DNA from 3 places in the Shewanella sp. 38A_GOM-205m genome. Region 2 is predicted to be linked to each of the others. Evidence: predicted binding sites of a transcription regulator. Region 2 holds the regulator's gene; each other region holds the start of a gene.
What was found. Region 2 encodes NrdR, which represses ribonucleotide reductase genes. Its sites were predicted from a motif close to AAACACNANATNTNGTGTTT; they were not measured.

Region 1 (2,272 bases), on a different contig from region 2:
CTAAGTTGTTGCGACCTTCATGCAGCAGCTCGCCGTTTTCCTCATAGGTGCCAAGGAAACTGCGACAACCCATAGGAGTCTTGAATGAGCCAGTAACCTTGACCACCTGCTCATAGTTGAGAATATCCGGATACATGCGGATGCTGGCACACTCGAGCGCCAACTGCTTGATGTCGTAGTTGCAGTCGCCGGCCTTATGGTTGATACCATCACGAATGGCAAACACCAACTTGGGGAAAACCGCTGTCTTGCGGTTCTTGCCAAGGCCTTCCATGCGGATCCGCAAAATAGACTCTTGGATCAGCCTCGACTCCCAGCTGGTACCCAAACCGAAACCGAAGGTAACAAAAGGCGTCTGACCATTGGCGGTATGCAGGGTATTGACCTCATATTCCAGCGACTGGAAGGCGTCGTGACACTCTTTCTTGGTCTGCTCTGTGGCAAACGCCTTGGCATCGGTAATCCCCCACTTGAGCGCAGTTTGATAATGCTTGTCGTAGCTCTTGGCCACAAAAGGGGCCAACACTTCATCTATGCGGTTGATTGTGGTGCCGCCATAAATATGGCTGGCGACCTGGGCGATGATCTGCGCGGTAACTGCGGTCGCAGTCGAGATGGATTTTGGTGTCTCAATCTCGGCATTGCCCATCTTAAACCCTTGGGTCAACATGCCACCGAGATCGATCAGCATACAGTTGAACATAGGGAAGAAAGGCGAATAGTCGAGATCGTGATAGTGGATCTCACCGGCCTCATGGGCGGCAACCACATCCTTGGGCAGGATATGATGTTTGGCATAATGTTTGGCGACAATACCGGCTAGGAGATCCCTCTGGGTGGGGATCACCTTGGAGTCTTTATTGGCATTTTCGTTGAGCAGGGTCGCGTTGCTCTGCTCGACCAGGCCGCGGATCTCCAGATTCAGTCGGCTGCTGGATTCACGGCAGATATCTCTGTCGTGACGATATTCAATGTAGCTACGGGCCACTTGTTTGTACGGCCCTTCCATCAACAGGTTTTCGACCCTGTCCTGCAACTCCTGGATATTGACCTCAGCCTTGTCGGTTACCGCCTGGGTGACCAGCGCTGCGACTGTGGCCGCATAGTCCACATCTTCTATACCGCAGTGGCTAGAGGCTGCCAGCACCGCATCCCTTATCCTTGTTTCATCGAACTGAGTACGGCACCCGTCCCGCTTAATCACTACCGGCATTTCTCTAATCTCCATGTTGTTTATTTAACACCATATATAGTGGTGTTTTATTAACCAAGCACAATATGTAGAGAATTAAGCGACAAATCGCTCTTCAATACCATGATCTGGATCATGGTATTGAAGAGGATGAACAACACTATGGGATTAGTGCCGACGAGCACAACTTGTGGAGATTTTTCCCTTGACCGAGACCCAAACGGCCGCTAGTCAGTACCTCTTTGCCAAGGCCAGATAACTATTGATTTGCCCACTGCCCTGCTGCTGGCTGCCTATGGCTGCTGCGGTGCGCATCAGAGCGCTGACACCACTGAGCCGGGATAACAGTTGAGGATCTTGCAGTGCGGAATAGGCCTTACCCGCTAGCTTGTTGCTGTTGTTCTCTGCGCTCTCGGCAGTTTGGTTTTCTCCCTTGAGCACGGCGTCCAACTGAGCTGCTACCTTGTTGGCCGCCAAAGAGCTCGATGGGGTATACATCATCCCCATATTGCCCATCAGGCTGTCCGCCCCCTTGAGTGCGTTGAGCAAAGGGCTTTGACTGGCCTGTTGTCTGAGCATACCAATCTGGCCTTGAATAAACTCCTTGAGGCTGGCGTTATCTTTGGTATCAACTCCCATCAGGCCGCTGCCCTGCAATCTGGCCATCTGGCTTTCAGACAACAGCCCTTCGTCGCCTAGGCGCGCCAGAAGCTTGGGTAAATCGGCACTGCTGAACTGACCTGAGCCGAAAAACTCCTTGGCCAACTCCTGCACCCGCGCGGCTCTTTTACCATCGTTGGAAAGGGATATGCTGTCCTGCCCTATGTTTGCCGAGGCAGAGCCCTGGCTCTTGTTGTCATTGACAGTTTCAGTGTCGACAACCGAGAGGCCGCTGCCGCTGGTAAGACGATTGTTGACGCCATAGGCATCGACCCCGGACAATCTGGGATCCACAGAGGAATGGATAGGCTGCATGTCAGTTTTCCGTCATATCGACGCCCAAGCGGTTGTTTTTAAGACAAGATTGTCATAAAAATTGTCAAAAAATCGCCCTTGAAGCGCCTTGATGCTGATGATGTG
Region 2 (2,272 bases):
CAGCGGCGCCAAGCAGTTTCGGGGCTTGATAAAGCAGCAGTTCATCGGCCAACCCGGCACTAATAAAGGCGCCGCAAAGCGTTGCCCCGGCCTCGACCAACACCGCATTGCAGCCCTGGTTCAGGTGTTGCAGCAGCGCCGCGATATCGACTCTGTTGTCTTCACCGGCCAGCACCAATGTGGTGACATAAGGCGGCAAAGCGGCTAGGAATTCATCCTCATAGGGACGGCAGCTGACCAAGAGCACTGGGCTCACAATCTTCAATAACCTGGCATCGAGCGGCATACGGCAGTTGCTGTCGAGTATCACCCGCAGCGGTTGAATAAGCTGTTGCTCGCTGAGGGTTTCACCCAGGCTGCCAAGCTCAGAGTGCCGGACATTCAGGGAGGGGTCATCGGCCAATACGGTTTCAATGCCGGTGAGCAAAGCGCAGCTGCGGGCCCTGAGCCTTTGCACGTCGCGGCGCGCCTCGGGGCCGGTTATCCACTTGGACTCGCCGTTGGCCAGTGCCGTCTTACCATCGAGACTCGCCGCCAGCTTGAGCGTGACCCAAGGGCGATTTCGCTCCATCCGCGATAAAAAGCCCGGATTCAACTCTCTGGCCTGCTCGGCCAAGAGACCGCTCTGCACCTGAACCCCGGCCTCCTGCAGCATGCCGATACCTCGGCCGGCCACCTGAGGGTTGGGATCTGTCATTGCCACCACCACCCGCTTGAGGCCATGTTTAATTAAGGCTTCGGCACAGGGCGGCGTGCGACCATAGTGACTGCAGGGTTCGAGGGTGACATAGGCAGTAGCGCCGCGGGCCTTATCAGCGGCCATTTTCAGGGCATGTACTTCGGCATGGGGCTCGCCGGCACGCTGATGCCAGCCTTCGCCGACAATCTTGCCATCGGCATCTATGATGACGCAGCCGACATTGGGGTTGGGGCGGGTTGTATAACGGCCACGGCGAGCCAGCATTATGGCGCGGCTCATCATGGTGATATCAGTATTGGACCACATGGGGGTTTCCGTTACTTAACAGTTGGCTGTGACTGACAGCCTATTTTTTCTCCAGCTTGGCAATCGCTTCACCAAACTCTGACACATCTTCAAAGGCACGATACACAGAGGCAAAGCGAATATAGGCCACCTTATCCAGCTCAATAAGATGATCCATCATCAGATTGCCGATCATTTCCGAGGTCACTTCCCGCTCGCCTGTGGCTCTGAGGGTGGACTTGATCTTGCTGATCGCCTCTTCAATCTTATCCATGGAAACCGGACGTTTCTCGGCGGCGCGCAGCATACCGCCGCGCAGCTTGTCCTCATCGAACGGTTGCCTGCTGCCATCGCGCTTGATCACTCTGGGCATGACAAGCTCGGCACCTTCAAAGGTGGTAAAGCGTTCATGACACAGAGTACATTCCCGGCGACGGCGCACCTGATGACCGTCAGCCACCAGCCTGGAATCTATCACCTTGGTATCCGTCGCACTGCAAAATGGACAATGCATTATGCCTCCTGGTGCTCAGTTGCCAGCAGCGGCTGCTGCTAAATGGCAGAAACAAAAATGGCCGCTGAATTCAGCGGCCATCGAAGTTTATCCTATTCCCTTGAAAAGGTTAACCGTAAACAGGGAAGCGAGCGCACAGTTCCAGCACCTGGCCCTTCACGCGCTCGATAACGGCGTCATCGTGAGCATTGTCGAGCACATCACAGATCCAGCCGGTCAGTTCACGTGCTTCGGCTTCCTTGAAACCGCGGCGAGTGATGGCCGGTGTACCGATACGCACCCCGGAGGTCACAAAGGGTGAGCGGGGATCGTTAGGCACAGAGTTCTTGTTGACTGTGATATTGGCACGGCCCAGAGCGGCGTCGGCTTCTTTACCGGTCAGCTCACGGCCAATCAGGTCCACCAGCATCAGATGGTTGCTGGTACCGCCGGAAACTATCTTGTAACCGCGTTCGAGGAACACCTCAACCATGGCCTTGGCGTTATTGACCACCTGCTGCTGATAGGTTTTGAATTCCGGCTCCAGTGCTTCTTTGAAGGCCACGGCTTTACCGGCGATAACGTGCATCAGAGGACCACCCTGACCGCCCGGGAATACCGCGGAATTCAGCTTCTTGTACAGATCTTCATCGTCGGCAGCCGACAGAATCACACCACCGCGGGGACCGGCCAGTGTCTTGTGAGTGGTCGAAGTCACCACGTGGGCGTGCGGCACAGGGTTAGGATAAACACCGGCAGCGATAAGACCGGCCACGTGTGCCATATCGACAAAC
Region 3 (2,272 bases), on a different contig from region 2:
ATACAGGCGCTCAAACTCGTCCTGATCGGCAAAGAAGGCGTCATATAAGCCGGGAACGTCCGATGGGCTGAACAGGGTGATGTTCTCACCTTTGATCATCCGCTGATACATCAGCTTGTTGATCTGTACGCCGTAGTCCAGGTGACGGATACGGTTGTCTTCAACACCACGGTTATTTTTCAGTACCAGCAGCGATTCAACTTCCAGGTGCCAGATAGGGTAGAACAGAGTTGCAGCACCGCCGCGAACGCCGCCCTGGGAGCAGGATTTCACCGCAGTCTGGAAATACTTGTAGAAAGGCAAACAACCTGTGTGGAAGGCTTCACCACCACGAATAGGGCTTCCCAGAGCGCGAATGCGGCCGGCATTCACACCGATACCGGCTCTCTGACTGACATACTTGACGATGGAAGAGGCCGTGGCATTGATGGAATCCAGGCTGTCGTCACACTCGATCAGCACGCAAGAGCTGAACTGACGGGTCGGCGTACGCACACCGGACATGATAGGCGTCGGCAAAGAAATCTTGAAGGTAGAAACCGCATCATAGAAGTCTTTGACATACTGCAGCCGGGTTTCCTTCGGATAACGGGCAAACAGGCAAGCAGCCACCAGAATATAGAGGAACTGGGCACTTTCGTAGACTTCATGAGTCACACGGTTTTGTACCAGATACTTGCCTTCCAGCTGTTTGACGGCGGCATAGGAGAAGTTCATATCGCGCCAATGGTCGATATAGCTGTCGAGCACATCCAGCTCTTCACGGCTGTAGTCTTCCAGCACATGCTTGTCGTACTTGCCCATGGCGACCAACTTGCTGACATGATCGTACAGTTTTGGCGGCTCAAACTGACCAAAGGCCTTCTTACGCAAATGAAAAACAGCAAGGCGAGCGGCCAGGAACTGATAGTCCGGAGAGTCGGGAGAGATCAGGTCGGCGGCAGCCTTGATAATGGTTTCATGGATGGCCTCGGTGGGGATGCCATCGAAAAACTGCAGGTGAGAACGCAACTCCACCTCGGAAACCGAGACGTTGTTTAATCCTTTGGCTGCCCAGGTGATAACGCGGTGGATCTTATCGAGATCTATCGTCTCGCGTGCGCCACTGCGTTTGGTAACTGTCATAGTGCTATTCATTGAAGATAGGCCTTGGTTGTAATATCTGTGAAATGACGCGACGGCGTCATTAAACCTTCCCTTGTAAAACAATCAACCGAACAGTTAACGACGGCGGCCCGAGAGGGCTCTGTTAACCGGGAGTTTCCAGTGCAAGACTAGTATGTCTGATTGCTACCGATACACAAGATATGGTGTCTTTCTATATCTTGGATAACAAGATAGTGAGGTATGGCACTTTTTGCAAGCCTGAGTTTTGGGTATATCTTGTGGATATCTTGAGGATATTGACTGACCGATTCCGCAAAGCGGCATCATTGCTGGCGCACAGTCGTCATGGTCAAAATTCAAGCGATCTCACTCAAGGTGATCGACTGCTAAAATAAGCAGCGATCCGCGATCCCGCACAGATCCGGTCGGTTAAAGCAGTATCCGGACTGCGACTTTCTTTAAGGTCTTGTCTACTCAGGAAAACAGTGCCAATTTAGCGCTTGTCTTACCTTGCTACCACAATGGCAGCGACATCACTGCCTGTGGATGATTTAACTGCCAATCGGCACCCCATTCCGCCGGTTTATCCTCGGCCGCTAGATATCCCCACATGGCGATGGCAGAGGGCATATTGACCGCCTGCGCCGCGGCTATGTCGCGCTCGGCATCGCCAAGATAGAGAATACGTTCGGTCGCGCAGTTAAGCTGCTGAGCAGCCAGCAACATAGGGGCTGGGTGGGGCTTACGATAGAGGGTTGTATCGGCACTGATCACCGCATTAAAGCGTCTAAGCAGCCCCATGCGCTCTAACAAGGGGCGGGTAAAACGCGCCGGTTTATTGGTGACAATCCCCAGCGGCAAGGTTCTTGATAGGGCACTGTCCAGCAAGGCTTCTATGCCTTCAAACAAACAGGCTTTTTGGCCGTTGACCGCATCATATTCCCTGAGCATCGCTTGCCGGAGATGCTCCTGTTCCTCGGCTGAGGCTTGGGGCACGGCGGCTTGCACCATGGCAAGCGAGCCGTGAGAGGCCAGAGTGCGCAGAAGTTTGCGCTTATCCTCTATCGATACTCCATGGGATGCCAGCGCCAAGGCCAGCGCTTCGGTTAGATCCTCGGCGGTATCCACCAGAGTCCCGTCCAAGTCGAACAGAATCCCTTGAAAC

Region 1: nrdD (anaerobic ribonucleoside-triphosphate reductase) is a predicted target of NrdR. The motif match lies at 1,239-1,258, and genes of this name have one in related genera.
Region 3: nrdA (class 1a ribonucleoside-diphosphate reductase subunit alpha) is a predicted target of NrdR. The motif match lies at 1,297-1,316, and genes of this name have one in related genera.

What each region holds. Positions count from the first base shown of each region.
Region 1 is NZ_JADP01000025.1:19,529-21,800, reverse strand. Features, by position in the region: gene nrdD (anaerobic ribonucleoside-triphosphate reductase) at 1-1,213, opposite strand, end outside; gene N512_RS0114355 (hypothetical protein) at 1,424-2,167, opposite strand.
Region 2 is NZ_JADP01000001.1:130,740-133,011, reverse strand. Features, by position in the region: gene ribD (bifunctional diaminohydroxyphosphoribosylaminopyrimidine deaminase/5-amino-6-(5-phosphoribosylamino)uracil reductase RibD) at 1-1,006, opposite strand, end outside; gene nrdR (transcriptional regulator NrdR) at 1,047-1,499, opposite strand; gene glyA (serine hydroxymethyltransferase) at 1,609-2,272, opposite strand, start outside.
Region 3 is NZ_JADP01000006.1:100,630-102,901, reverse strand. Features, by position in the region: gene nrdA (class 1a ribonucleoside-diphosphate reductase subunit alpha) at 1-1,137, opposite strand, end outside; gene N512_RS0107580 (HAD family hydrolase) at 1,621-2,272, opposite strand, start outside.